DNA from 4 places in the Streptomyces sp. NPDC001137 genome. Region 1 is predicted to be linked to each of the others. Evidence: riboswitches for the same ligand, from Rfam matches in the RefSeq annotation. Region 1 holds a riboswitch; each other region holds the start of a gene.
What was found. A riboswitch is a leader RNA that binds a small molecule or an ion and turns the genes downstream of it on or off. The one in region 1 is predicted to bind cobalamin.
Positions count from the first base shown of each region.

Region 2: linked by a shared signal. The riboswitch ahead of nicT (Nickel transporter NicT) and the one ahead of ABT254_RS29555 (CbtB domain-containing protein) in region 1 are both predicted to bind cobalamin.
Region 3: linked by a shared signal. The riboswitch ahead of ABT254_RS39630 (cobalamin biosynthesis protein) and the one ahead of ABT254_RS29555 (CbtB domain-containing protein) in region 1 are both predicted to bind cobalamin.
Region 4: linked by a shared signal. The riboswitch ahead of ABT254_RS25965 (ribonucleoside-diphosphate reductase subunit alpha) and the one ahead of ABT254_RS29555 (CbtB domain-containing protein) in region 1 are both predicted to bind cobalamin.

Region 1 is NZ_JBEPBA010000017.1:45,282-52,394, forward strand. Features, by position in the region: gene ABT254_RS29535 (hypothetical protein) at 242-610, opposite strand; gene ABT254_RS29540 (DUF6479 family protein) at 1,026-1,397, opposite strand; gene ABT254_RS29545 (four-helix bundle copper-binding protein) at 1,507-1,878, shown strand; gene ABT254_RS29550 (histidine phosphatase family protein) at 1,882-2,454, opposite strand; cobalamin riboswitch at 2,555-2,737, shown strand; gene ABT254_RS29555 (CbtB domain-containing protein) at 2,740-2,961, shown strand; gene ABT254_RS29560 (CbtA family protein) at 2,987-3,742, shown strand; gene ABT254_RS29565 (acyl-CoA dehydrogenase family protein) at 3,882-5,060, shown strand; partial or broken gene ABT254_RS29570 (IS701 family transposase) at 5,407-6,108, opposite strand; gene ABT254_RS29575 (LacI family DNA-binding transcriptional regulator) at 6,757-7,113, opposite strand, start outside.
Region 2 is NZ_JBEPBA010000011.1:196,216-203,328, forward strand. Features, by position in the region: gene thrS (threonine--tRNA ligase) at 1-674, shown strand, start outside; gene ABT254_RS23550 (nucleoside hydrolase) at 749-1,714, shown strand; gene nicT (Nickel transporter NicT) at 1,711-2,775, opposite strand; cobalamin riboswitch at 2,804-2,990, opposite strand; gene ABT254_RS23560 (ArsR/SmtB family transcription factor) at 3,071-3,430, shown strand; gene ABT254_RS23565 (LAETG motif-containing sortase-dependent surface protein) at 3,538-4,464, opposite strand; gene ABT254_RS23570 (DUF4142 domain-containing protein) at 4,717-5,451, opposite strand; gene ABT254_RS23575 (DUF6445 family protein) at 5,697-6,380, shown strand; gene ABT254_RS23580 (DUF6479 family protein) at 6,393-6,761, opposite strand; gene ABT254_RS23585 (GrpB family protein) at 6,853-7,113, shown strand, end outside.
Region 3 is NZ_JBEPBA010000029.1:55,133-62,245, reverse strand. Features, by position in the region: gene cobN (cobaltochelatase subunit CobN) at 1-21, opposite strand, end outside; gene ABT254_RS39635 (cobyric acid synthase) at 18-1,529, opposite strand; gene ABT254_RS39630 (cobalamin biosynthesis protein) at 1,526-2,608, opposite strand; cobalamin riboswitch at 2,709-2,850, opposite strand; gene ABT254_RS39625 (hypothetical protein) at 2,997-3,224, opposite strand; gene ABT254_RS39620 (inorganic phosphate transporter) at 3,260-4,510, opposite strand; gene ABT254_RS39615 (lysozyme) at 4,663-5,412, opposite strand; gene ABT254_RS39610 (class II aldolase/adducin family protein) at 5,609-6,340, shown strand; gene ABT254_RS39605 (alpha/beta hydrolase family protein) at 6,450-7,113, shown strand, end outside.
Region 4 is NZ_JBEPBA010000013.1:193,004-200,116, forward strand. Features, by position in the region: gene ABT254_RS25940 (carbon starvation CstA family protein) at 1-194, shown strand, start outside; gene ABT254_RS25945 (YbdD/YjiX family protein) at 160-366, shown strand; gene ABT254_RS25950 (DUF3311 domain-containing protein) at 504-755, shown strand; gene mctP (monocarboxylate uptake permease MctP) at 752-2,371, shown strand; gene ABT254_RS25960 (GNAT family N-acetyltransferase) at 2,446-2,946, shown strand; cobalamin riboswitch at 3,009-3,137, shown strand; gene ABT254_RS25965 (ribonucleoside-diphosphate reductase subunit alpha) at 3,262-5,616, shown strand; gene ABT254_RS25970 (ribonucleotide-diphosphate reductase subunit beta) at 5,616-6,629, shown strand; gene ABT254_RS25975 (nucleotidyltransferase family protein) at 6,674-7,113, shown strand, end outside.

The DNA.
Region 1 (7,113 bases):
CGCCGGAGCCGGCCCGGCTCGCGCGAGGGCGTCGACGTATACGAGCGTGCAGAGGCTGAACGCGCCGTCCGAGCCCCGCAGCCCGTCAGCAGAGCCGCCGGGTCGCAGCCGCCGCGCCCCCTCGGGCCGACGCGAAACACCATGGGCCGTCGGGAGGTGCCCGCGACTCGATGACCCGCATGGGGTACCGCAGCCTCGTCCGGATCCTCGACATCATGTTCCTGATGTGCCGGCCGTGGACTCAGCTGGTTCCGGGGATGACGTAGTAGCTCAGCCACGGGGACTGGCCGGGTGTGAAGGCGACAGACGCCTGTGTCGCGAGGTAGAAGCTCTCTCCGCCGATCTGACCGCGCTGGTCCTGACCGGCTGGTGTCAGCACGCAGTCGGCGTTGGTGTAGAGCCGGATGTCGTAGAGCGTGTAGTTGTCCACGCTGTAGGCGCCGCCCGGCAGACGATGGCATGCCTCGACTGCCGGGCTCTGGATCGCCACCTTCCGCTTGGCGGGTGTCGTGTAGACGAGCTGACCCATGGCGGAGTCCGAGCAGCCCGCTGCGGCGAGCAGGAGAACGACGGCTCCGGCCCCGCGGCCGACGTGGCGACGACAGATCATGGCGACGAGTCCTCGTCTGTGCAGGAATTCAGCGAGAGGCCTGCGGCCTCTTCGGCCACGCTGCCGTGATCCGGTCGGGGGTGCCGTGCGGTGGTGGGCTGAAGGGGTGGCGCGGAGGTCGCGGGTGACACCGGTAGGCCGATGTGGCGGCCGTGCTGCTCGGGGCGCAGCGAGCTCGGGGCGCCCGATGTCGGCTCCGCGCTCGTGTGCACATGTTCCAGGCCGGACGAACAGCAGCGCGGTGTGATCGGGAGCCGGTCGCCGCCCGCGTGCTGGTACGTGAGGGGCGCCCTGGACCTCCTCGGCGGTCAGGACCCTGCGCGGCTCCCGAGCCCGCCGCTCGGCAGGGCGTCGTAGTCGGGCAGCGGCAGGGTGCCGCGGGCGGGTGGGTCTTGACTCTCACGTCCTCCCGGCGTCAGCGGCTGCCCGGCCCGCCGCTCCCGAACGCCCCGCTGTTGCCCTCGCTCCAGCGCTTGCGCTGCTGCGACCCACTCGTCCTGCTCGGCGTATTGCCGTGACCGGGCAGCTCGTGCGGGGTCAGCCGCTGCTCGCTGCGGGGTATCTCGGCGGGCTCACGGTTCTCCTGTACCTCGCGGACCGGGCCGTCGTCCGGCAGTTGCGGCTGATCCTCCGGGCGCGGCGGAGCGGGTTCACGGCGACGGATGCGGGCGCCCAGCCAGAAGGCACCGATCAGCAGGGCCACGACCGCCACCCCCACGACGACCAGGCCGATTCCCAGGGCGCCGCGGCCTGCGGCGATGTCCATGTCCATCCATGAGGTGCTCATGGGCACGCGGGTACCCATGGGACCCGGTGCGAACCGGCCCGGCCGGCCCGAGTCGACGGGATCGCGGTCACCGGTGTTTGAGGGGGTCGGTGACGGCAACCCGCCAGGTGTGACTTCGACGACCCAGCAGGAGCTCTTCCGGTTCCTGGAGGACCGCTTCGCCTGCGCGCAGGCGTGCACCGAGTGCGCACGCGCGTGTGCGCTGCGCGCGAGCCTCGTGGACCCGGACGGCACGGAGGAGCAGGAACTCGTACGACGCAAGGGCATCATGTGCGCGGAGGTGTGCGACGCGACCTGCCGTGTGCTGTCCGAGCAGAACAGCCTGGACGAGGCCGCCATCCGCATCCAGGTGGAGTGGTGCCGCACCGTGTGCCTGGAGGGTGCGCACGCCTTCGACCGGTTTCCGGGCGCCGAGGACGGCGCGAAGGCCTGCCGGCAGTGCGCCGAGGCGTGCACGGAATTCCTCGCCACCCTGAACTGACGCTCACGGCGCACCGACCGGCTGCCCGAGCCGCACGTTCCAGCGCCCCGCCCTGCCGCTGAGCCCGACGGCCGTCAGCGGCGGGACGTCCGCGCGCCAGAACGCCGACTCCGGCGCCCCGAGCGCCCGGACCACCGCGGCCCGTACGGCCTCGGGTTCGACAACGGCGATCGTCCGGCCCGGTGTCCGCGCGACCGCCTCCAGCCAGCCCGCCACCCGGTCGCACAGCGCCGTCACCGACTCCCCGCCGTGCGGCGCCGCCGCGGGGTCCGACAGCCAGCGGGCCAGCGCCTCCGGCTCGCGCTCGCTCACCTCCGCCAGCGTCGCACCGCGCCAGCGGCCCGCATCCAGGGCCGCCAACTCCGGCGCGTCCACGGCGTCGAGGCCGAGGGCGCCCGCGGTCTCGCGGCAGCGCACGGTGGGGGAGACCCAGACCCGTTCCGCCGCCGGGAGCGTGCCGGCGGCCGCCCGTGCCTGCCGCAGCCCGGAGGCGTCCAGCGGGCAGCCGTCGTCGAAGCGGGCCTCCCTGAGGGCCGCCGTGATCGCAGGTGAGACCAAGATCACTCGGCTCGTCATACGTCCATCCCCGCCCTCGACATCCCTTCAAATCCCTGGCCCTGACGAGAAAAACGGCTCACCAGGGGCGCTCACGGCCGCCCCGTGCGCCCTTGGCCCCACCTCTGCTTCGCGGTACCTTCTCGTGGATATTGACGACGGCACAGCGGAAGCCGGTGGAAGTCCGGCACGGTCGCGCCACTGTAAGTCCGGTACGCACCCTGGGTGCGCACCGGGTGAGTCAGACCCGCCCCGTCGTCGCGTGCACCACCGAGACGGGACGCGAGTTCCCCAGGAGGGCCTGCCATGGCGCAGTCTGTCGCTCAGCCGACCACCACCCCCACCGCCGTACCGGCAAAGCTGCCGATCGGCGCGATCGTCCCCTGGGCGGTCTTCTTCGGCATCCTGATGCTGGTTCTGCTCTACTTCGTCGGCGCCGAGCAGGGCGCCACTTCCGTGATGAACGGATCCGACGTGCACGAGTGGGTGCACGACGCCCGCCACCTGCTCGGCTTCCCCTGCCACTGAGGGCGGCGAGAAAGCACAGCCGCTCATGAACTCGGCAACCGTCCGCAACCTCCTGGTGCGTGGCATGCTCGCGGGGCTCGCCGCGGGCCTGCTCGCCCTGGTCGTCGCCTACTTCCTCGGTGAACCGCGCGTGGATGCGGCCATCGCCTACGAGGAGGCGCACTCCCACGAGCACGGCGTCGAAGCCGTCAGCCGCACGATGCAGTCCACCGCGGGCCTGTCCACCGGTGTCCTGGTCTACGGCGTCGCGTTCGGCGGCATCGCCGCCCTCGCGTACTGCTTCGCGCTCGGCCGCATCGGCCGCTTCGGGCCGCGCGCGAGCGCGCTGCTCCTGGCGGCCGCCGGCCTGATCACCGTGTACGTCGTGCCGTTCCTGAAGTACCCGGCCAACCCCCCGTCCGTCGGAGACCCCGACACCATCGGCAAACGCACCACGCTGTACTTCCTGATGGTGGTGCTCAGCGTGCTGCTGGCCGTGGCCGCCGTCATCCTGGGCAAGCGCCTGGCGCCCCGCCTGGGCAACTGGAACGCCACGCTCGCCGCGGGCGCGTTCCTCGTCCTCGCCATCGGGCTCGCGTACGCGTTCCTGCCGTCCTTCAACGAGGTCCCCAAGGACTTCTCCGCCACCCTGCTCTGGCAGTTCCGACTGGCGGCCCTGGCCGTCCAGTTGACCTTGTGGACCTCCTTCGGGCTGGTCTTCGGGGTGCTGGCGGAGCGGGTGCTCGCGCCGAAGCCGGCGCGGGCGAACGGCGCTTCCAAGGCAACTCCCGTCGCCCATTGACCCGTTCCACCGGTTCACTTGGCAAAGGGCCCCCGGTCGACGACCGGGGGCCCTTTCCCTGTCCCTCGCCATTCCCAATTTCTGGAACACGTTCTACGGTGTGCGCCGTCAGGACCGGCCTGGGAAGCCTGGAGGCGCCGTGCACCTCGAATACACGCCCGAGCAGCAGCGGCTGCGCACCGAACTGCGCTCGTACTTCGCCGAGTTGGTGCCGGACAACGCCTACGCACGGCACGGCGACCCGGCCGCCCAGAAACGCTTCTACCGCGAGACCATCCGACGCCTGGGCACCGACGGCTGGCTCGGCGTGGGCTGGCCGAAGGAGTACGGCGGGCGCGGGCTGACCGCGATGGAGCAGTTCATCTTCTTCGACGAGGCCGCCCAGGCCGGCGTACCACTGCCGCTGATGGCGCTGAACACCGTCGGGCCGACGATCATGCAGTTCGGCACGGAGGAGCAGAAGGCGTACTTCCTGCCCAAGATCCTCGCCGGCGAGATCGACTTCGCGATCGGCTACAGCGAGCCCGACGCGGGCACCGATCTCGCGTCCCTGAAGACGCGCGCCGTACGGGACGGCGACGAGTACGTCGTCAACGGCCAGAAGATCTGGACCACCAACGGCGACACCGCGGACTGGGTGTGGCTGGCCACCCGCACCGACCCCGAGGCACCGCCCCACAAGGGCATCACCATGCTCCTCGTCCCCACCACCGACCCCGGCTACTCCTGCACCCTCATCAACACCCTTGCCTCGCACGACACCACGGCCAGCTACTACGAGAACATCCGCGTCCCCGTCTCCCGCCGCGTCGGCGCCGAGAACCAGGGCTGGCGGCTGATCACCAACCAGCTCAACCACGAGCGCGTCACCCTCGCCGCCCACGGCACCATGGCGATCCGCGCCCTGCAGGACGTCCAGCGCTGGGCCATGGAGACCAAGCTGGCCGACGGCCGCCGCGTCGTCGACCTGCCCTGGGTGCGCCGACGCCTCGCCCAGACCCACACCAAACTCGATGCGATGAAGCTGCTCAACTGGCGGATGGTGCACGCCGTCCAGAACGGCACGCTCGCCCCCCAGGACGCCTCCGCGGTCAAGGTCTACGGCTCAGAGGCGCGCCGGGACGCCTACGCCTGGCTGATGGAGATCGTCGGCGCGGCGGGCGCGCTGAAGGAGGGCTCCGCGGGCGCGGTCCTCCACGGCGAACTGGAGCGCGGCTACCGCTCGGCGGTCATCTTCACCTTCGGCGGCGGAAACAACGAGATCCAGCGGGAGATCATCTCGTGGATCGGTCTGGGGATGCCGAGGGTGCGGCGTTAGCCTGCTGTGACCACAGACGTTAGTTGTCACATACCGAGGATAGTTGGCACCGTGATTCTGTGGGATCAGGATGACGGCCGAGCCGTGATGCGGCAGTTGGCACTTCGCCGCGAGCACTGGAAACGCCGTCGACTGCGACTTCGCGGCGATGGCGGCTCCAACTCAAGATCGAGAACTTGCCGCCTGCCAGGCTGAAGTTCTCCGCTGGCGCCGCGTCCGAGGTTGCCCGTGGGCGTACACCATCGGCAGCGGCCGTTCTGGCGGGGATCTTGGAGATGCCGTTCGCGGACTCGAGGGCGGTGGATGACTGAGCCCTGCTGCCCTCTCGTCAGGTGACGTCCTCGAAGCGGGTGTGCGCATCGATCAGTTGGTGCAGGGGGCGGGCCGGCTCGCGATAGCGCGGCAACGTGGGCGGGCCCCATCCCTGGTAGGGCGGCAGCTCCGGCTTGGCACCGGCCGGGCGGGCGATCTCCTTGGGCTCGACAGCGACGATGTAGGACCAGCCGCGTTCCTCCAGGGCCAGGCGGAAGCCGACACTGCGGCCGTAGCCGCAGTCGGCCACAATCACCGGCACCGACGGAAGCCAACCCGCCAGCCTCTCCAGCAGCCCCAGGGTCAGGCGGGGCTTGGGCACATGCCCCACCTCATCGGGCACGCCCGCAGCCGTGCGACGCCGGGTGTCGTGCGCCCATTCCTCGGGTAGGAACAATTCCCATTCCAGTGGGCAGGAGGCGGTATCCGTGGCCGCATGCACACTGACGGCGACCTGGCGGGTTGCCCGCTTCCCCAGTGCCCCGCAGTACTGCCGGGCCACCCCCACCGACGCCCGCCCGCACTTGGGAAACGCGACGTCGTCGATGACCCACACCTCGGGCTTGACGACCTGGACCAGCCGCTCGGCGATCCGCCGCCGCACCGGCGTCCACTGCCACGGCGACTGGTTGACGAACTGCTCCAGGGCCTGCATGTTCCCGTCCGGCAGCCGCTGCGCCATCGGCTGGATCGACTTGCGCCGGCCGTCCAGCATCAGCCCCCGCAGATAGCAATCGCTCTACATCGCAGGCATCTTCCTTTGGTCCGCACGGTGATCCAAACGAAAGTCCCTAGGTGCGACTGGGCCAGCCGGAAGGCGACGTGGGGAGTGTCTGCGAGGTGACAGTGGACATGTCCGGCAGGCCGTTTTGTCACGCCTCGGCAAACCTGGCAAAGGGAAGTGATGACTGTGTAGGGCATTTCTTGCTCCGTGCCGCGTCCGCCGAGCACGCACCTGGTCACCGGGAATGCCTCGAAGCGCGGTGAACTCCAGCCTCTGGCGGGCCGCGGACCGGGTCCGCTCCGCTCGGGGCGTGCGTCGGCGCTACGGGGCGGTGGGACGCGGGGCGGGTGAGGGCGAAGAGGTAGCCGCGTTCGTCGTCGAGACGCAGGGCGTGGGGGACGGAGGGACGGCTTCGGAGAGGTGCGGGTGGCGGCCCGGCTCCAGGCGGGTGTAGTGGGTGGTGACACACGCCAGGGGCGCGACCTCCTCACGGCTTGGGCACCCGGCGCGCCCCGCGCCCGGTGGCAGTCCGGCGGTGTTCGGGGTGAGGAGGGGGCGACGGGAGCGGAGAAAGTCGCCGAGTTCGCCGTTGTACCCCATTCCTCAGGTAGTTGGAGGCGCGTGGGACTGTGTGCGGTGCGAGGTTGGCCCAGACGACGCTCAGGTGGCCGGTGCGGTAGAGGGCGGGGCCGTCGTCCCCCGGACCACGAGGTGTGGAGCCACCACCTGTTCCCCGGTACCGGTGTCGCGACCGTCCAGGCGTGCGATGGCCCGGTCCACGGCGAGGTGGGCGAGGCGGGGAATGTCCTGCCCGACGGTGGTGAGGTCGATATGGGCCAGGCGGGCCAGATGGCTGTCGTCGAAGCCGACGACGGAGATGGCGCCGGGGACGGGAATGCCGCTGCGGAGGAAGACATCGAGGACACCGGTCGCGCAGCGGTCGTTGAAGGCGAGGACCGCGGTGGGGCGCGGGTGGGAGGCGGCGAGAACCTGGGCGGCCTCGGCGCCCTCTGCCTC
Region 2 (7,113 bases), on a different contig from region 1:
CCCTGCCGGGGGAGGGCGGCAAGTACGTCGCCGACCCGGAGCTGTGGAAACGGGCCACCGGGCTGCTGGAGGAGGTGCTGGCGGGCGCCGGTGTGGCGTACGAGGCGGCTCAGGGCGAGGCCGCCTTCTACGGGCCCAAGATCGACGTCCAGGTCGTCGACTCCGCCGGCCGCGAGGCCACCCTCTCCACCGTCCAGATCGACTTCCACCAGCCCGAACGCTTCGATCTGCACTACATCGGCGCCGACGGCGCCAAACACCGGCCGGTGATGGTCCACCGCAGCATCATCGGCAGCGTGGAGCGGGCGGTGGCGCAGATGATCGAGGAGCACGGCGGGGCCTTCCCGGCCTGGGTCGCGCCCGTCCAGCTCGTGGTGCTGCCGGTGTCGCAGGCTCAGGAGGAGCAGGCCCACGACCTCGTACGGCGGGCCCTGGCACGCGGGCTGCGCGCCGAGGTGGCCGCTCCCGAGCAGGGCAGCCTCGGTGCCCGCATCCGGGCCGCGCGCCTGGTGCCGTACCAGGCGGTGATCGGCGAACGGGAGGCCGGGGGCGACCTGGCGGCCCTGCGGCTGCGGGACGGACGGCGGCCGGGGGCCGTACCGGTGGAACGGCTGCTGGAGGGGATCGGGGAGTGCGTCCGGACCCGTGGCGCCGAACTGTGGGCGGCTGCGTAAGGTCACTGTCGTAGCGCCCGGCGCGCAGCCCGTGTCGTAGCGACCCGTGTCGTCGTAGTGAGAGGAGCCCGGCCGTGACCGGTCAGCCCATCCCGGTGATCATCGACTGCGACACGGGTGTCGACGACGCCCTGGCCCTGCTCTTCGCCGTCCGCCACCCGGGGATCGACCTGCGCGCGGTCACCTGCGTCGCCGGGAACACGGACGTGGACGGTGTCGTCCGCAACACCCTCACCGTGCTGGAACAGGCCGGCGCCCCCGACATCCCCGTCGGCCGCGGAGCCGAGCGCCCGCTGATCGAGCCGGCGCGCTCGGCGCGGCATGTGCACGGCTCCGACGGCATGGGCGACCTCGGCCTGCCCGCGCCCACCCGCACCCCCGCCGACGTGGACGCGGTGACCCTGCTGCGCCGGGAGATCCTCGCCTCGCCGCGCCCGGTCACCCTCGTCCCCACCGCGCCCCTGACCAATATCGCCCTGCTGCTGCGCACCCACCCCGAAGTCACCCGCAACATCGAGCGGATCGTGTTCATGGGGGGCGCGGCGGCCACCGGGAACGCCACGGCGGTCGCCGAGTTCAACGTCTGGCACGATCCGGAGGCGGCCGCCGTCCTGCTCACCGCCGGGGTACCGATCACGATGTACGGCCTGGACGTGTTCACGCAGGTCGTCGTCCCCGGCGCCGATGTGCACCGGTTGCGCGCGAGCACCGATCCCGGCACCCGGTTGGCCGGCGAGCTCCTCGCCCACCGGCCGGCCCACCCGGGCGAGGCCCCCGAGGCGGAGGAGGCCGGCGGCCTCGGGGACGCGGGCGCGGTCTGCACGGTCGTCGACCCCGCGGGCATCACCACCCGCCTGCTCCCCGTCGAGGTCTCCCTCGCCCCCGGCCCGACCCGCGGCCAGACGATAGTGGACCGCCGCCCCCGCCCCGGAGAGTCCGAGATCCACGAGGGAGCCCGTCGACAGCCGCTGGTGGACGTGGCGTTGGAGGTCGACGTGGACCGTTTCGTGAAGCTGTATTTGGAGACAGTGGAGCGTTAGCGCTCCGCTGGGGGCGCGGTCGGCGCCGCCCACCGCTGCTCCACCCGCGCCGCCTTCCAGTACCCCACCGCCGCCACCCACACCACCACGAACAGGCCGACGATGATGTAGCCGACGTTGGCCAGGTCGAGGCCGAAGAGTTCCATCGTGGCGATGAAGAAGGCGACGGCGATGGACAGCCCGGTGATGGTGAGGTTGTAGAACACCTTGCGCACCGGGTTCGAGGAGGCCCACTGGTAGGCGAAGTTCATGAACGTGCCGTCGAGCGTGTCGAACAGGCTCATGCCGGCCGCGAAGAGCAGCGGAAGGCACAGGATCGCGTACCAGGGCAGCCCGGCCGCCGCGCCGGAGCCCGCCATCACCATCAGCGTGACCTCGGTCGCCGTGTCGAAGCCCAGGCCGAAGAGGAAGCCGAGCGGGAACATCTGGCCGGGGCGGGAGATGGACCTGGTCAGGCGGCCGAGGATCCGGTTCATGAAGCCGCGGGAGTCGAGGTGCTGTTCGAGCTCCTTCTCGTCGTACGTCCCCGCCCGCATCGCCCGGAAGACGCGCAGGATGCCCACGAGGGCGACCAGGTTCAGCGCGGCGACGAGATAGAGGAACGTCGCCGAGATCGTCGTACCCATGAAGCCGAGCACCTGGTGGGTGCGGGAGTGCTCGTTCATGACCTTGTCGGCGAGCTGGGTGCCGCCCGCGATCATCGCCGCCAGCACCACGACCACGCTGGAGTGCCCGAGCGCGAACCAGAACCCCACCGACACCGGCCGCTTGCCGTCGGCCATCAGCTTGCGGGTGGTGTTGTCGATGGCGGCGATGTGGTCGGCGTCGAAGGCGTGCCGCATGCCGAGCGTGTACGCGGTGATGCCGAGGCCGAGCCCGAAGGCCTTGTTGCCGACCTCGTAGTGCCCGGGGACGACCAGGAGGAAGAGGATGCCGAACGCGACGACGTGCAGGGCGGCGATCACCGCCATCAGGCCGACCGTCTTCACGGTGTCCTCGCGCCGCCAGCGGAAGGAGACGGGCGCCTCGGATTCGGGCAGGGACGTCCCGGGCAGGGTCATGCGGTCACGCTCCAGCACCTCGTGGATCACCTCGTGAGATGCCGTGGCCGGTCTCCTGGCTTACGGGTCGTACGTCCGCCGCCCGCCTTCCCAGCCGCCTTGGCGGCCAGTGGCTGTCCCTCGCGGGACGTGGGCGACGAACTCCCCGATCACAGTGGCGAGGGCCGCGTCGGCATGGCACCGACTTCCCGAACACCACGGCCCGCCCACCGTAGGGGCGTTGGGCTTCCCCTGCATAGCTGCATACCTGCGCAGGTATGGAAGATCACATGGAGGCGCCTGCGAGGATGGCCGTATGCATCTCGTCCCGGCCGACCGCGCAGACCGCCGCACGATCGACGGCCACCGGGTGTGCGAGGCCATCGAGGCCATCGGCGACGCCGAGCACGTCCGGACCTGGGCCGACCGCTTCTCCCTGCTCGCCGATCCCAAGCGGCTCGCCCTGCTGCTCGCCCTGCACCGCACCGGCCCGCTGGCCGTGTCCGACCTGGCGATCGCGACCGGCATGAACGACCCCGCCGTCTCACAGGCGCTGCGGCTGCTCAGGGCGGCCGGGGTCGTGGCGGGCGAGAAGGAAGGGCGCGTGGTGCGCTACCAGGTCGTCGACGACGACGTACGACTGCTGCTCAGGCACTGTGCCGCGGACGGGAGTTGACCGGTCCGCGGATCCGGCGGCACGAACGCCCCGGAGCGGGGGTCTCCGGGGCGTTCGTATCGGGAGTGGCTATCGGGATGTCCGCCGGCCGGTCGGGCGGGGGCGGATCACCGGTGGGCCGTGCGGCGGCGCCTGGTCACGACGACGATCGCCCCGCCGGCGGCCAGGAGCGCCGTGGCGCCGCCGACGATGAGACCGGAGTCGCTGCCGCCGCCGGTCTCCGCGAGGCCACCGCCGCCGCTCGTGGTGGCCGCGGGAGCGGTGGTCGACGCGGAGGCGACCGGGGTGTCGGGCCCGCTCGGCGTCGACTCGGAGGCGCTCGGAGTCGGGGTGGGGCTCTCCTCGGCCGGCGTGGAGGGCTGCCCGGCCGGCGGGGTCGAGGCGGGCGGGGTGGACGGCGGCTGCGACTCGGTGCTCGTGCAGTCCTTCGTGCCGCCGTTCCAGGAGGCGATGAGCTTGTCCTTGATGACCGGGTGGTCGGGGCCCTTGGGCAGATCGCCGTGTTCGAAGCCGTCCTTCGCGTCCAGCTTGCCGTCGAACTTCACGGCGCCCCGGTAGAGGTCGATCTGCGCGAAGCAGCCCGCGTCGGGCACCGCGATGTCGAGGGAGTCGGTCTGGCCCTGCTTGACCGTCACCGAGTCGAAGTCGACGAAGACCTGCTCGCCGGAGGTGGCGAAGGACGGGCCGTGGGCCAGGTAGGAGGCCAGGGAGGCCGTGCAGGTCGTGGCGTCGCCCGCGGTTCGGACCTTGATGTGGACCTTGCCGTCGTCGGTGGGCTTCAGGGTCTGGTCGTCGACCTTGACCGAGTCGTAGAAGTTGCTGCCGTCCAGCGAGAACTGGCAGCGGTCCGTCTCCGTCTTGGTGCCGGCGCCGGTGCCGGGCCGGTAGCCGTCGGCATGCTTCCAGCCGTCACCGCCGGGCGTGCCGGTGGCCCAGGCCCCCGAGGCCGCGGCGACGGTGGCGGCGCACAGGGCGAGCGAGGCGGCGCCCGTCCCCAGGAGGCGGCGCGCGGTGACACGTCTGGCTATGGACATGCAGATCCCCATCTTGGCGTGTGCAGATCCCGGCGCGGCGGCGCAGGGCAGCACGCCGCGCCCGGCCGCACCGGGGGTGAATGGTCTGAGGAACACCGGGCCCATTGGTCACATGAGCCCCAGTGCGATCACATCGTGGATCTGTTGGCGGAACGCTGTCAACCTGCGGTAACCGACGAGTAGTTCAACCGTCCATTACAATTTCGCCACAGACGGAAGAGGCGGCTCCACTATCACCAAGCCGCCCGGATCTCACCTCACGGTCGGGCTCGGAGCTGCGTTCTGGCCGGTCGCGGACTCACCCGGCAGGAGCGGCGGCTGGGTGGTGCTGTCCACCGGCGGGGTGAGGACGACCTCCGGCTGGCCCGCGACCGGGGGTGGCGGGGTCAGGTCACTGGCGGGCAGCTTCGGCGGGGTCGTCTGCTGGAAGAGGACCTGGTCGAAGTTGACCAGGCCGGTGTCCTCCATGACCGTGATGTGGTCGAGGACCGTCGCGTTGGCCTGGTTGGCCAGCACGCGCACCACCGAGTTCTTGGTCGTCGAGCGGATCTTCGCTATCGCATTGAAGATCGAACCGTGCGTCACGCGCAGGATGTTGGCGAAGTCCGTGTCGAACTGCTTGCCCTGGTCCGCGGCGAGCGTGTTGACGAACCCGACCTGCTGGGGGCTGGCCACGTTGGGGATCGTGATGTTCAGCATCGTGCTGATCTTGCGGCAGCTGGCGTCCAGCGCGGCGTGCCCGTCGATGAGGTGCTTGCTCGCGGTGATCACCGCCTTGCTCTGCCCCTTCTTCAGGCCCATCTGGCCCACGGGGTACTCCCACAGTCCGGCCGCACGCACCTTGACCACGAAGTCCCGGTCGGCCTCCGTCAGCGGCCCCCACTGCGTCTGGGCGATGACTCTCGATCCGTCGCTGGACACGGTGTTGACTCCGAGCATCGCGGGATAGGCGAGCGCGGCCAGGGTCAGACTGAGGGCCCCACCCACGAAGAGAGTTCCCGTCGCGTTCCGCGAAAAGCGCACCGTGCCTCCTGTCCGGTCGGGGGTCCCGCCGATGGATGGCGGGAGGGTCGACGGAGAGGAGTACGGATCAGGTTCCGGCCCGGAACCTTTTGGTTTGGTAAAAACCTGCGGGTGTGAGGCAGGTAACGGAGGCTGGGCCCCGGCCGGTTGACGGAATGTTGACCATTTCACGGGAGAGACCAGACGAACTCCAGACCTAGATTCGCCCCATGCCCCCACAGCCCCGGAAAGCCCCGACGGCCCTTCCCGTCCTCCCCTACCGCAAGCCCACCAAGGGCCGCGACTACTGGGTCTTCGACGACGTCCTTTCAGACGTGGACGCCGTACGGGAACGCTGTCTCGCCAAGGACGACTGGGTCAAGGGTTACCCGTACACCTCGGAGACCTGGCCGGGCCTGCGTACCATGCCGGGGCTGGAGCCCGCCGAACTCGCCCGCGTGGAACGCCTGGTGAAGAAGGCGACCGGCGCGAAGGAACTGTGGGTGCAGGAGGCCCCCGGCGGCGGCACCCTCAACCACAACTGCATCCAGGTCGTCGGCGAGGGCGAGAGCGAGCCGCGCCCGCACGCCGACTCCCGTGCTCTGTGCCGCTACGCGGCCGTGCTCTACCTCAACCCCGGCGTCCCCAAGGACTGCGGAACCGCCTTCTACCGCCAGTCCCTGCCCGGCGGCCGGCTCGGCGGCAACATCGTGCAGGCCCCGCACAACAACCTCGTCGAGGCCCTCGGTACCCGGTTCGTGCCGGGGGACCACTTCGAGGAGGACGTGCGGGTCCCGCACAAGTACAACCGCCTGCTCCTCTACAGCGCCAACCTGGTGCACAGCGCGACGGGCTACTCCGGCACCACGCTGGAGGAGAAGCGCATGACCGCGGTGTTCTTCTGGATGGCGTGAGCCCCCGGGACGTCAGAGGCGTCCCAGGCCACCGCCTCCGAAGGAGCCGCTGGAGCCGGGCAGCCAGCGCCGGCGGTGCTGGTCCTTCCCTGTCTTCGTCCCGGATGGATGGAGTTCGTAGGGCATGAGCCGTTCCTTGCCCTCCGCGTGCGGTACCTCGTCGGGTTCGCGCACCTCGCGCGTCTCCCGGACGGGACCGCCGTCGGGGAGGTGGGGATGCTCGTCCGGATCGGGCCGCGGCAGTTCGCGGTCCCGGACCCTCATGCCGAACTGCACGGCCCAGATCAGTGCGCCGGCGATGATCAGGCCACCGACGAAGGCGGCGATCACGTTGAGTACCTCACTCGACGTGGCCGCAACAACAAACGTCGCAGTACTCATGCCCCCATTATCGCCGAAAGGGAGCGATTGCGGAGTGTTCGGTATTTGCGCAGTTCATGAGCCCTTTCCGGGCTTCTCGTAGGTGCCCGCGGTGGCCGCGGTGCGCGTGGTCGACTACGACCCCGACTGGCCCCGCCAGGCATCCGCCGCGATGGACGCCCTCCGCGCGGCGGCCCCCGGGCTCTTCGTCGCGCTGGAACACATCGGTTCCACCGCCGTGCCGGGCCTCGCGGCCAAGCCCGTCATCGACCTCATGGCCGCCGTACCGGCCCTCGCCGACGTCCGCCCGTACGAGCCGGCGCTCGCCGCGCTCGGCTTCCTCCCCCACGACAACGGCATGACCGACCGGCTT
Region 3 (7,113 bases), on a different contig from region 1:
CAACAACAACACTGTGCTCATGCGGGCGCTCCCGGTGGAATGAAAGGCAGTCCTTGCGGCGCGCCGGACTCGATGAGCCGCCACAGCGCGTCCGTGTCCGCGTGCTGTTCGATCAGGTCGCCGAGCCGGTCGAGCTGCTCCTCGCGCAGCGCGGCGAAAGAGGTGTCGGGCGCCGGCACGAAACGACGGCCCGCGGCGGCCGCCACCTCGCGCAGAAAGGCCCGCCGGAACCCGTCCGACTCCAGCGAACCGTGCCAGTGCGTGCCCCAGGTCTGCCCGACCCGGATGCCGTCCAGGAAGGCTTCCCCGCCGCCTATGTCGGCGACCCCGTGATGGATCTCGTATCCCTCGACATGCTCGCCGAGGGCTTCCCCCACGGGACGGGTGAGGGTCTTCTCGCGGGCGAACCGCACCCGTACGGGCAGCACTCCGAGCGCTTCGACATGCCCGCGCCGGCTCTCGACCTCGTCCTCGATGTGCTCGCCGAGCACCTGGAAGCCACCACAGATGCCGAGGACGGGCCGCTGTTCGGCGGCCCTGCGGACCAGAGCGTCCGCGAGTCCCCGCTCGCGCAGCCACTCCAGGGCCTTCACCGTTCCCCGGGTCCCCGGTACGACGACGAGGTCGGCGTCGGCGAGTTCCTCGGGCCGGTCCACGAACCGCACCACGACGCCCGGTTCGGCGGCCAGGGCGTCCACGTCGGTGAAGTTGGACATCAGCGGGATCGCGCACACGGCGACCCGCAGCACGTCCTCGCCGACGGGCGGCGCGACGTTCGACTCCCGCACCGTCCCCCGAAGGGAGACCCGCAGTCCGTCCTCCTCGTCGATGCCGAGGCCGTGCTGAAAGGGGAGCACGCCATACGTCCGCCGCCCGGTGAGCCCGTGCAGCATGTCGAGCCCCGGCTCCAGGAGGCTGACGTCCCCCCGGAACTTGTTGACGAGGAACCCGGCGACGAGTTCCTGGTCCTCGGGCGAGAGCAGGGCGACGGTCCCGAAGAAGGAGGCGAAGACCCCGCCGCGGTCGATGTCACCGACCACGAGCACGGGAAGCCGCGCGTTACGGGCGATGCCCATGTTCACGATGTCGGTCCGCCGCAGGTTGATCTCGGCGGGAGAACCCGCCCCCTCACAGATCACGGCGTCATACGTGCCCCGCAACTCGGCCAGGCAGTCGAGCACGGTCCCCAGAAGCTGCTGCTGCCGCCCCCCGTGATACCCGCGCGCACTCAACTCGCCGACGGGCTTGCCCATCAGCACGACCTGGCTGCTCTGCTCGCCACCGGGCTTGAGCAGCACGGGGTTCATCAGCGCGGTCGGCTCGACCCGGCAGGCCTGCGCCTGCATGGCCTGAGCCCGCCCGATCTCGGCACCCTCACGCGTCACGAACGAATTGAGGGACATGTTCTGCGCCTTGAAGGGCGCCACCTTGACCCCCTGCCGCACCAGCCAACGACAGATCCCGGCAGTGACGACACTCTTCCCGGCATCGGAGGTGGTACCGGCAACGAGAAGCCCCCCGCCGCTCATGACACACCACCCTGCTGTCGCCCAACCGCTGTGGGCAGTCGTTCCGCCAGGGCGGAACGGGGCACAGCCCCCACCGCATCCGCTGTGGGCAGTCGTTCCGCTGGGGCGGAACGGGTGGGCACAGCCCCCACCGCCGGGCGCCGTGCGACCCGGCCCCGCAGCACCGCCCCAGCCGCACTGACCCCCAACGCCAGCCATCCGACCCGCCGCGACAACCGCACGGCACGCTCGATGTCGCCGACTTCCACGGCACGCCCCTCCCCGTTCAGCACAGGCCGATGCTCAACACGCCCCCCATACGACAAGGTCCCCCCGAGCCGCACCCCCAGCGCCCCCGCGAACGAAGCCTCCACGGGCCCGGCATTGGGGCTCGGATGCTTCGCGGCGTCAGAACGCCAGGCGCGTACGGCCCCCCGGCCGTCACCCCCGGCAGCGGCGGCCAGCACGGCGGTCAGACGGGCCCCCGGCCACCCCGCCACATCGTCCAGCCGCGCCGAAGCCCAGCCGTACCGCCGGTACCTGGCCGACTTGTGCCCCACCATGGCGTCGAGCGTGTTCACGGCCCGGAACCCGAGCAGCCCGGGCACTCCGCCCACGGCCCCCCACACCAGCGCCCCCACGACGGCATCGGAGGTGTTCTCGGCGACGGACTCCACCACCGCCCGCGCGATCCCGTCGGCGTCCAGGGCCTGCGGATCCCGCCCGCACAGATGCGGCAGCCTGGCCCGGGCGGCCTCGACGTCCCCGGCCTCCAGCGCCCGCCCGATGCCACGGGCCTCGCGCGCGAGCGAGGTCCCCCCGACAACGGCCCACGTGGCGGCCGCGGTCAGAGCGAGGGAGGCGGTACGGGACGGACGTACGGACCGCTGCGCGAGGGCACCCAGCGCAATGGCGCTCCCGGCGCACACGGCGGTGTGCAGCGCGCCCCACCCGCGATGGTCCCGCCACAACACCTGCTCCACGGCACCCGCGGCCCGCCCGAACACGGCGACCGGATGCCCACGGCGCGGATCGCCGAGCAGATGGTCACCGAGGAGGCCGGCGGCGGCGCCGTACGCGAAGACGCGATCGGCACGCATCGGCTCAGCCGGCCGTGGGATCGAGCAGGGACCTGGTCCTGAACCTCAAACGGCAGGCTGGCATGGCGACATGTCCTCACTCAGGGTGTCCACGCCCTGGTTCGACGAGACCGGCGGTGAGAGTTCCTGGCTCCCGGGGCTTACTACCCCGGTGACAGTGGCGGGACCGCGCCGGACTCGCACCGGCTTCCTCTCGCGCCGCCGTATATGGCTTCGGCAGTCCACCACGCCCCCGAACGGCAGTCAACTTGCCGTTGACCTGCGGCGGGGGAGTGTGCTGAGGCCCACACCCGGCGCTCGGACCCGCGCATGAAAAACCCGCGGGGCGAGGAAGCACGAAAGGGTGCTTCCTCGCCCCGCGGGACGGTGGGGAGGCGGTCCGGCCGCCTCAGGACTTGGCGATCACCAGATGGATCCCGTAGGCCACCGCCGCCGCGACCCCCGCGAAGGCCACGTACGCGCCGGCCACCGCGAGGGACGCCGAGTTGCCCTGCGCCACGGCCCGCTCGCGGCGCGACAGGCCCATGATGCCGAGGGTGAACAGGGCCACGAGGCCCACCGTGACCGCGAGGCTGACGCCGAAGACGGAGCCCAGGGCTGCCCAGTCGATCTTCATGCTGCTTCTCTTCCTTAAGTGCCGGGTGGGCGGGCTCAGACGGCCGCGGCCGGCGGGGTCGCCGGGTCGGGGGCGGCGGCCACGGGGGCCGGGGCGGGGATCGTGGCCGTCAGGCCCTCGGTCACCGTGCCCGTGGGGGGCGGGGTCACGGCGGCGATCGCCGTGGTCACCACGCCCGCGGGTTCGTCGGTCGCGTTGACGTTCGACGCGTCGACGACCTCGCGCCGGGAGACCTTCCAGATGGCCGCGCTGGCGACGACCAGGAAGACGGCGACGACGGCGGTGCCCCAGTCGCCGAGATCCGTCACGGACTCCGCGCCCGCACCGACCAGGGCCGCGGCCGGCAGCGTCAGGCACCAGGCCACGAGCATGCGGGTCGCCGTCGACCAGCGGACCACGCCGCCCTTGCGGCCGAGGCCCGCACCCATCACCGAACCGGAGACCGAGTGGGTGGTGGAGAGCGAGAAGCCGAGGTGCGAGGAGGCCAGGATGACCGTGGCCGCGCTGGTCTGGGCGGCGAAGCCCTGCTGCGGCTGGAGCTCGGTCAGTCCCTTGCCCATGGTGCGGATGATGCGCCAGCCACCGAGCCAGGTGCCGAGCGCGATGGCGAGGCCCGCGGAGAGGATGACCCAGGTGGGCGGGTCGGAGTCGGGGGCGACGGCGCCGCCGGCGACCAGGGCGAGGGTGATGATGCCCATCGTCTTCTGTGCGTCGTTGGTGCCGTGGGCCAGCGAGACCAGGCCCGCGGAGGCGATCTGGCCGACGCGGTAGCCCTTTTCGGCGGCCTTGCCGTCGGCCTTCTTGCCGAGGGTGTACGACAGCCGGGTCGCGAGCAGGGCTGCCAGGCCCGCGACGATCGGGGCGGCGAGCGCCGGGATGAGCACCTTGGTGACGAGCACGTCGCCGTGCACCGCGCCCATGCCGGCCGAGGCGATGGTGGCGCCGATCAGACCGCCCATCAGGGCGTGCGAGGAACTGGAGGGAAGGCCGACGAGCCAGGTCAGCAGGTTCCAGAGGATCGCGCCGACCAGCGCCGCGAAGATGACCTCGGGACGTATGCCGGTCTCGTCGACGAGACCCTTGGAGATCGTGTTGGCGACCTCCACGGAGAGGAAGGCACCCGCAAGGTTCAGCACGGCGGACATGGCCACCGCGACCTTGGGCTTGAGCGCACCGGTCGAGATGGTGGTGGCCATCGCGTTGGCGGTGTCGTGGAAACCGTTCGTGAAATCAAACGCGAGTGCGGTTACGACCACAATCGCGAGGATCAGCGAGAAGTTTTCCATTTACCCAGGCAATCGTTCGAAGTCAACGGTCGGTTGACCGTAGGCAACCTGGGTGAACGGAAGATGAACTGAGGGCGGCTGCACGATGTCTGAATGAGGGGGTCGCCGCTCCGCCCCGTCCCGGCGACCCCCGGTCTCTCGGCGCCCCTTGGTCAGTAGCCCCGGGCGAACTTCCTCAGCTGGGTCTGCGACCCGTTGAAGAGATTCTGGTCACCCGGCAGGTCGCCGCCGTTGTCGTACTGCCAGAAGGTCCAGAACGACCAGCCGGCCGGGAGAGAACCCGTGGCCCCGGAGCCGTGACGGGCTATCCACAGCGCGTGGTCGGAGGCGAACGCGCCGCTTCCGCCCGTGCAGGTGTTCCACCAGTGGGTGGTCGTGTAGATCACGGGATGGCGGCCGGTGAGCCGCTTCACCTCGCCGCTGAACGACTTGATCCAGCCGACCATGCGCGCCTTGCTCAGTCCGTAGCACCTGTGCTTGGCGCTGTACGGGTTGTATTCGATGTCGAGCGCGGGCGGCAGCGTCCAGCCGTCCGAACTCCACCTGCCGCCGTGGTTCACGAAGTACGCCGCCTGCGCCCTGCCCGACGACTTGTCCGGCAGTGCGAAGTGGTACGCGCCGCGGATGATGCCGGCGCTGCGGGCGCCGTTGTACTGCTGGCCGAAGTACGGATTGCTGTAGTTCGTGGACTCGGTCGCCTTGACGTAGACGAACCTTGCGCCCTTGGCCTTCGCGCTCGACCAGTTGACGTTCTTCTGGTGCGAAGAGACGTCGTGCCCCTTCGGCAGACTCGCCGCCGAGGCCGGAAGCCCGGCGAGAGCCGCCCCTGTGACGGTGAGCGCCGCCACGGAGACCGCGAGAACGCGGGTGCGGCGGCGCAGCGGTTTGCGATCACGAGCCATGTTTCCCCCCGGAATGGCGACGTGCACGACAAAACAACGGGAGATTACTGGAAGGTCGTCGAATGCCCGATGATCTCCGGCCAAGCATGGAGAGAGAAGGATATGTCCCTATAAGGGGTCTTTCGGAGGCGTGGCTTCCGCCCTAAAGTGCCTCCGCCCCGCAGCGGGCCGGGGAGGTGCCTGGCAGGATCGCGGCATGGCTGAGCAGCGGCGGGACCAGCGAGGCGAACGGGATGCGCTAGAAGGTGTGCGGGGCGTGCCGGAGCGGTGGGGGAGGGGCCTGAGCGCCGAGGTGGCGCACGCCTGGGAGGCGCTCGTCGCGACCGCCCGCCGCACGGTCGCCGATGGGCTCGTCGTCGGCACCTCGGGCAACGTCTCGGTGCGCGTCGGGGACACCGTGCTGGTCACACCCTCGGGCGTGCCCTACGACCGGCTCACGCCCGAGGACGTGACCGGCGTCGACCTCGAGGGCCGCCAGGTGCTCGGCACGCTCGTCCCGACGAGCGAACTCCCCATGCACCTGGCGATCCACCGGACCACCGACGCCCGCGCCGTGGTCCACACCCACGCCGTGCACGCGACGGCCGTCTCGACACTCGTCCCCGAGCTCCCGGCGATCCACTACATGACCGGCGCCCTCGGTGGACCCGTCCGAGTTGCCCCCTATGCGACATACGGCAGCGACGAGTTGGCCGAGAACATGCTCCACGCCCTCGCCGACCGCACCGCCTGCCTCCTGCAGAACCACGGCACGATGGCCTACGGCACCACCCTCGACCAGGCCTACGACCGCACCGCCCAACTGGAATGGATGTGCCGGCTGTGGCTGACGGCCTCCTCGGTACCGGGCATGTCCCCGACGCTGCTGTCCCGCGAGCAGGTGGCGGAGGCGGGCGAGAAACTGCGGGGCTACGGCCAACGGAAGTGAGGCCCGGGAAACCGCACCCGGGCCGAGCCGGCACACCCCGCCGCATTCCGCATCACCCCGCCCCGTCCTCCCGCTGGCCGGTGGCCGGGTCCGCCAGGACACTGGACGGGTGCGCACAGTCAAAGCGACGGCCGCAGCCGTCACCGTAGCCCTGGCGGCCGGCGCGGCAAGCGTGGCCGCCGGCCGGTTCGCGAGCGACGCGGCGCTCAAGGCGCCGCCCGGCCGGCCCCTGCCCACCGAACCCCAGCTCACCGTGCACGCCACGGCCGCCGGGCAGATCGCGCTCACCCGCGACCTGGCGGCCATGCGCCCCGGCACCTACGGCCTCACCGGCGACGGCACCCACGCGGTCGTCGGCCCCGTCCTCGCCACCGCCACGCACTCCGCCGACACCGTCGTCCGCCGCCTGGAACGGGTCACCCACGGCACCCTGGAGCCCGGCGACAAGGTCTGGCTGACCCCGAACGTGCACACCGGCGACCCCGGCAGCGCCCTCGGCCTGCCCCACACCGACGTGGACATCCCCGGCGAACTCGGCTCCCTGCCCGCCTGGTTCGTGCCCGGAGCGCGGGACACCTGGGTGATCGCCGTGCACGGTCTGGGAGCCACCCGCGAACTCCCCATGAACATCATGGAGTTCCTGCACCGCCAGCGCTTCCCGGTGCTCGCCCTCGCCTACCGCGGCGACCCCGGCGCACCCCGCTCCCCCGACGGCCTGGGCCACCTCGGCGAGACGGAGTGGCGCGACGTGGACGCGGCGATCCGGCACGCCG
Region 4 (7,113 bases), on a different contig from region 1:
TCCTGATCGTCGTGGTGATCGCGGACGCCCTGCGGGTCTGCGTCCGGCACATCCGCCGGCCGGCGCTCTCCTCGCTGAGCGAGTCGCCGTACGTCGAGTCGAGGATCACCGCCCCGGCGGGGCTGATCGCGACCCGGGAGGAGAAGGAGGAGGAGCGCCGTGCTGCCGTCGGTACTGCTGCGCCGGGCGATTAGGGGGGTGCGCTGGTACGTGCGGGAGCTGACGGACGAGTCGGCGTACGACCGTTATGTCGCGCATCTGCGCAAGACCCTTCCGGGCGCGCGGGTGCCGTCCCGGCGTGAGTTCGAGCGGATGCGGACGGACCGTCAGGAGGCGGATCCTCGGCAGGGTTTCCGCTGCTGCTGACAGCGATGTCGCACCGATGTCGGACCTTCACGGAATCGACATACCGATATGCGGACGAGGTCTTCCGCACCCGTAACAGCGTGACCTAGATTGCCTGCGCGTTACACAGGTGATCAGTGAGGGGACGGAGTCGCGGTATGTCTGAAACGCCAGAAGTGAGACCCCCGGTGGTGACACCGGTCCGCGTCGTCATCGCCATCTGCCTCGTCGCGCCCTTCGTGGCGATGCTGTGGGTCGGCTCCTACGCCAAGACCGACCCTGCGCTCGGTGGCATCCCGTTCTTCTACTGGTACCAGATGCTGTGGGTACTGATCTCCACGGCGCTGACCATGACCGCGTACAAGCTGTGGCAGCGCGACCAGCGGGCACGCCGGGGAGGCAGCAAGTGAAGACCGGCGTGAACGGCGTCGCGCTCGGCGTCTTCATCTTCTTCTTCCTGGCCGTCACGGTCATGGGCTTCCTGGCCGCGCGCTGGCGCAAGGCCGAGAACGAGCAGAGCCTCGACGAATGGGGCCTGGGCGGACGGTCGTTCGGCACCTGGATCACCTGGTTCCTGCTCGGCGGCGACCTGTACACGGCGTACACCTTCGTCGCCGTACCCGCGGCGATCTACGCGGCGGGCGCGGCCGGCTTCTTCGCCGTGCCCTACACGATCCTGGTGTACCCCCTGATCTTCACGTTCCTGCCCCGGCTGTGGTCGGTCTCGCACCGGCACGGGTACGTGACCACCTCGGACTTCGTGCGCGGCCGCTTCGGCTCGAAGGGGCTGTCGCTGGCGGTGGCCGTGACCGGCATCCTGGCGACGATGCCGTACATCGCGCTGCAGCTGGTGGGCATCCAGGCCGTCCTCGACGTGATGGGCGTCGGCGGCAGCGCGAACTCCAACTGGTTCGTGAAGGACCTGCCGTTGCTGATCGCCTTCGGTGTGCTGGCGGCCTACACGTACTCCTCGGGCCTGCGCGCCCCCGCGCTGATCGCGTTCGTCAAGGACGCGCTGATCTACATCGTCATCGCCGTCGCGATCATCTACATCCCGATCAAGCTGGGCGGGTTCGACGAGATCTTCTCCAAGGCGGGCGGGAAGTACGCGGCGGCCGGCGCGGGCGGACTCGTCCCGGCCGCGGCGAACCAGTGGACGTACGCCACGCTGGCGCTGGGCTCCGCGCTCGCGCTGTTCATGTACCCGCACTCGATCACCGCGACGCTGTCCTCGAAGAGCCGTGACGTGATCCGCCGCAACACCACCATCCTTCCGCTGTACTCGCTGATGCTGGGCCTGCTCGCGCTGCTCGGTTTCATGGCGATCGCGGCCGGGGTCAAGGTCACCAACGGTCAGCTGGCCATTCCGCAGCTGTTCGAGAACATGTTCCCGAGCTGGTTCGCGGGCGTGGCGTTCGCCGCGATCGGCATCGGCGCGCTCGTCCCCGCGGCGATCATGTCCATCGCGGCCGCGAACCTCTTCACCCGCAACATCTACAAGGACTTCATCAAGCCCGACGCGACGGCGGAGCAGGAGACCAAGGTCTCCAAGATCGTCTCGCTGCTGGTGAAGGTGGGTGCCCTGGTCTTCGTCCTGACGATGGACAAGACGGTCGCGATCAACTTCCAGCTGCTGGGCGGCATCTGGATCCTGCAGACCTTCCCGGCCCTGGTCGGCGGCCTGTTCACGCGCTGGTTCCACCGCTGGGCGCTGCTCGCGGGCTGGGCGGTCGGCATGGTCTACGGCACGCTGGCCGCCTACGGTGTCGCCTCCCCGACCAACCCGGGCCAGAAGCACTTCGGCGGCTCCAACGCGAACATCCCGGGCCTCGGCGAGATGGGCTACATCGGCCTGACGGCGTTCGTCCTGAACGCGGTGGTCGCGGTGGTGCTCACCTTCGTCCTGAAGGCCCTGAAGGCCCCCGAGGGCGTCGACGAGACGAAGCCGGGGGACTACACGGCGGACGCGGGCGACCCGGGCGTCCAGGTGGAGCTGCCCCCGGCGACTGCGGGCGCGTCCCACTAGCGGTTACGGCGATCGGCGGGCCGTCGGAGAAATCCGGCGGCCCGTTGTCGTACCCGTCCGGCACACTCGGGACCATGGACATCGTGATCAGACAGGCGGAACCCGGCGAGTACGAGGTCCTCGGCGAGATCACCGCCCAGGCCTATCTCCAGGACGGTCTGCTCACCTTCGGCGAAAGCGACTGGTATCTCGCCGAGTTGAGGGACGTCGCCAAGCGGGCGGCGGCGGCCGAGGTGCTGGCGGCCGACCTGGGCGGCCGGCCGGTCGGCGGCGTCACCTACGTCCCGTCCACCGGCCCCATGGCGGATCTGGCCGGCCCGGGAGAGGCCGAGATACGCATGCTCGCCGTCGACCGGGCAGCCCGTGGCCGAGGCGCCGGAGAAGCCCTCGTACGCGCCTGCATCGACCGGGCAAGAGCCGCGGAGCGCACCGGCATCGTCCTGTGCACCCAGCCGGTCATGCACGCCGCCCATCGCATCTACGAACGCGCCGGCTTCGTCCGCGCCCCCGAGCGCGACTGGAAGCCCATCCCGGGTCAGGACTTCACCCTCCTCGCCTATGAGTTGACGCTCTGACACGCTCCGAAGTCGCCGCGACACAACATATGGGGGTGCTACCCACACCCGGCACAAGATGTATGCTCATGCTCGCTGTCGCCGCAGGGGAATCCGGTGCGAATCCGGAACTGTCCCGCAACGGTGTACCCATACGTGTTCGCACACATATGGGCGTCAGTCCGAGGACCTGCCGACAGTGCGCCCGGCCGCCGTGGCCCGGGTGCTTCGACGTCCGGGCCTCGTGGAGTGGGCCGGTGGACGCGACGCCGTGCGCGCTCGTGACTGCCCCCTGCCCTCCGCAAGGCCCCCGTGCCGAGCGAGGGAGAGCCTCACGTGACCATCGCGCCAGCAGACCCGGTTTCAGCCAGCGCCGCCGTGGCCGACGACGGCCTGGGGGCCGCGCTGCTGCGGACCCTGACCGAGCTGACCGCCGACCTCCCCGACGCCGACCCCGGCCGGGTCGCCGCCGCCGCGCTGCGCGGCCGGTCCGCCCGCGCGGACGAGACGGAGCTGCGCGAACTGGCCACGGAGGCGGCCGCCGGCCTCATCTCCGAGGACCCCGCCTACTCGCAGCTGGCCGCCCGGCTGCTGACGATCGGCATCGCCGCCGAGGCCGCCTCCCAGGGCGTCAGGTCCTTCACCGAGTCCGTCGCCGTCGGGCACCGCGAGGGCCTCATCGCCGATCGCACGGCGGAGTTCGTACGGGTCCACGCCGACCGCCTCGACGCGCTCATCGACCCTCAGGCCGATGACCGTTTCGGCTACTTCGGCCTGCGCACCCTGCACAGCCGCTATCTGCTCCGGCATCCCATCACCCGAAAGGTCGTCGAGACGCCCCAGCACTTCATGCTGAGGGTGGCGAGCGGACTGGCCGAGGACGACACCACACGCGCACTCGAGGAAGTCGCGGCCCTCTACCGGCTCATGAGCCGCCTCGACTACCTCCCGTCCTCCCCCACCCTCTTCAACTCCGGCACCCGGCACCCCCAGATGTCGTCCTGCTACCTCCTCGACTCCCCGCTGGACGAGCTGGACTCCATCTACGACCGCTACCACCAGGTCGCCCGCCTCTCGAAGCACGCCGGCGGCATCGGCCTGTCGTACAGCCGCATCCGCGCCCGCGGCTCCCTGATCCGCGGCACCAACGGCCACTCCAACGGCATCGTCCCGTTCCTGAAGACCCTCGACGCCTCGGTCGCCGCCGTGAACCAGGGCGGCCGGCGCAAGGGCGCGGCCGCCGTCTACCTGGAGACCTGGCACTCCGACATCGAGGAGTTCCTGGAGCTGCGCGACAACACCGGTGAGGACGCCCGCCGTACGCACAACCTGAACCTCGCGCACTGGGTCCCGGACGAGTTCATGCGCCGCGTGAACGCCGACGAGCAGTGGTCCCTGTTCTCCCCGGCGGACGTGCCGGAGCTGGTGGACCTGTGGGGCCAGGAGTTCGACGCCGCCTACCGCAAGGCAGAGGACGCGGGGCTCGCGAAGAAGACCATCCCCGCCCGTGACCTCTACGGCCGCATGATGCGCACCCTCGCGCAGACCGGCAACGGCTGGATGACCTTCAAGGACGCCGCCAACCGCACCGCCAACCAGACCGCCGAGCCGGGCCATGTCGTCCACTCCTCCAACCTCTGCACCGAGATCCTGGAGGTCACGAACGACGGCGAGACGGCGGTCTGCAACCTGGGCTCGGTCAACCTCGGCGCGTTCGTGGCCGATGGGGACATCGACTGGGAACGGCTGGACGAGACGGTCCGCACGGCCGTGACCTTCCTGGACCGCGTGGTCGACATCAACTTCTACCCCACCGAGCAGGCGGGCCGTTCGAACGCCCGCTGGCGCCCCGTGGGCCTGGGCGCGATGGGCCTCCAGGACGTCTTCTTCAAGCTGCGCCTGCCCTTCGACTCACCGGAGGCGAAGGCCCTGTCCACCCGGATCGCCGAGCGCATCATGCTCGCCGCCTACGAGGCCTCCGCCGACCTCGCCGAGCGGAGCGGTCCACTGCCCGCCTGGGAGAAGACCCGCACGGCCCGCGGTGTCCTGCACCCCGACCACTACGACACCGAACTCACCTGGCCGGAGCGCTGGGCGGCCCTCAGGGAACGCATCGCCGCCGTCGGCATGCGCAACTCGCTCCTCCTCGCGATCGCCCCCACCGCCACCATCGCGTCGATCGCGGGCGCGTACGAGTGCATCGAGCCGCAGGTCTCCAACCTCTTCAAGCGCGAGACCCTCTCCGGCGAGTTCCTCCAGGTCAACTCCTACCTGGTGAAGGACCTCAAGGAGCTCGGCGTCTGGGACGCCCGCACCCGTGAGGCGCTGCGCGAGTCGAACGGCTCGGTGCAGGACTTCGCCTGGATCCCGGCCGACGTACGCGCCCTGTACCGCACGGCGTGGGAGATCCCGCAGCGCGGGCTCATCGACATGGCCGCCGCCCGCACCCCGTTCCTGGACCAGTCCCAGTCCCTGAACCTGTTCCTGGAGACGCCGACCATCGGCAAGCTCTCCTCGATGTACGCGTACGCCTGGAAGCAGGGCCTGAAGACGACGTACTACCTGCGCTCCCGCCCGGCGACGCGGATCGCCCGAGCCGCCCGGGCGACCGTCCCCGTGCAGCAAGCAGCCGACCCCGAAGCGGTCGCCTGCTCCCTGGAAAACCCCGAGTCCTGCGAGGCCTGCCAGTAATGACCACCCGTAACGCCAATCTCCTCGACCCGGGCTTCGAGCTGACCCTGCGCCCCATGCGCTACCCGGACTTCTACGAGCGCTACCGGGACGCCATCAAGAACACCTGGACCGTGGAGGAGGTCGACCTCCACTCGGACGTGGCCGACCTCGCGAAGCTCACGCCCGCCGAGCAGCACCTGATCGGCCGCCTGGTCGCCTTCTTCGCGACGGGCGACTCGATCGTGGCGAACAACCTGGTGCTGACCCTGTACAAGCACATCAACTCCCCGGAGGCGCGGCTCTATCTGAGCCGCCAGCTGTTCGAGGAGGCGGTCCACGTCCAGTTCTATCTGACCCTCCTGGACACCTATCTGCCCGACCCGGAGGACCGCGCCGCCGCCTTCGCGGCCGTCGAGAACATCCCCTCCATCCGCGAGAAGGCCCAGTTCTGCTTCAAGTGGATGGACTCGGTGGACAGCCTCGACCGCCTGGAGTCCAAGGCCGACCGCCGCCGCTTCCTGCTCAACCTGATCTGCTTCGCCGCCTGCATCGAGGGCCTGTTCTTCTACGGTGCTTTCGCGTACGTCTACTGGTTCCGCAGCCGGGGCCTGCTGCACGGTCTGGCCACCGGCACCAACTGGGTCTTCCGCGACGAGACGATGCACATGAGCTTCGCGTTCGACGTGGTCGACACCGTCCGCAAGGAGGAGCCGGACCTCTTCGACGACCAGCTCGAGCAGCAGGTGACGGACATGCTGCGGGAAGCCGTCGAGGCCGAGCTGCAGTTCGGGCGCGACCTGTGCGGGGACGGTCTGCCCGGCATGAACACCGAGTCGATGCGCCAGTACCTGGAATGCGTCGCCGACCAGCGCCTCACCCGCCTCGGCTTCGCCCCGGTGTACGGCTCCGAAAACCCCTTCTCCTTCATGGAGTTGCAGGGCGTCCAGGAACTCACCAACTTCTTCGAACGCCGCCCTTCGGCGTACCAGGTGGCGGTCGAGGGCACGGTCGACCTGGACGAGGACTTCTGACCGCTCCCGGCTGCGGCAGGCCCCGCCTGTGGTAAGCCAGGAGGGTGATCAGCCGTCTCCCTCTCGATGACCAACTCGACTCCCTGCGCGCGGTGTTGTCCCGCAACAGCGTCCTGACCGAGGTGCTGGAGCGGACCGCGACGATGGCGCTGCCCGGCTGGTACCTCACCGCCGGGTGCCTCTTCCAGACCGTCTGGAACGTCGTCACCGACCGGCCGCCCACCGCCGGCATCAAGGACTACGACGTCTTCTACTTCGACGCCGACGACCTGTCCTGGGAGGCCGAGGACGCAGTGATCAAGGCCGGCCGGGAGATCTTCGCGGGTCTCCCGGCCGAGGTCGAGATCCGCAACGAGGCACGCGTGCACCTCTGGTACGAGGACAGGTTCGGGGTGCCGTGCCCGCCGTACGACTCCACCGAGGCGGCGATCGACGGCTTCGCCGCCACGACCTGCTGCCTGGGCGTACGGCTGGAGGCCGGCGG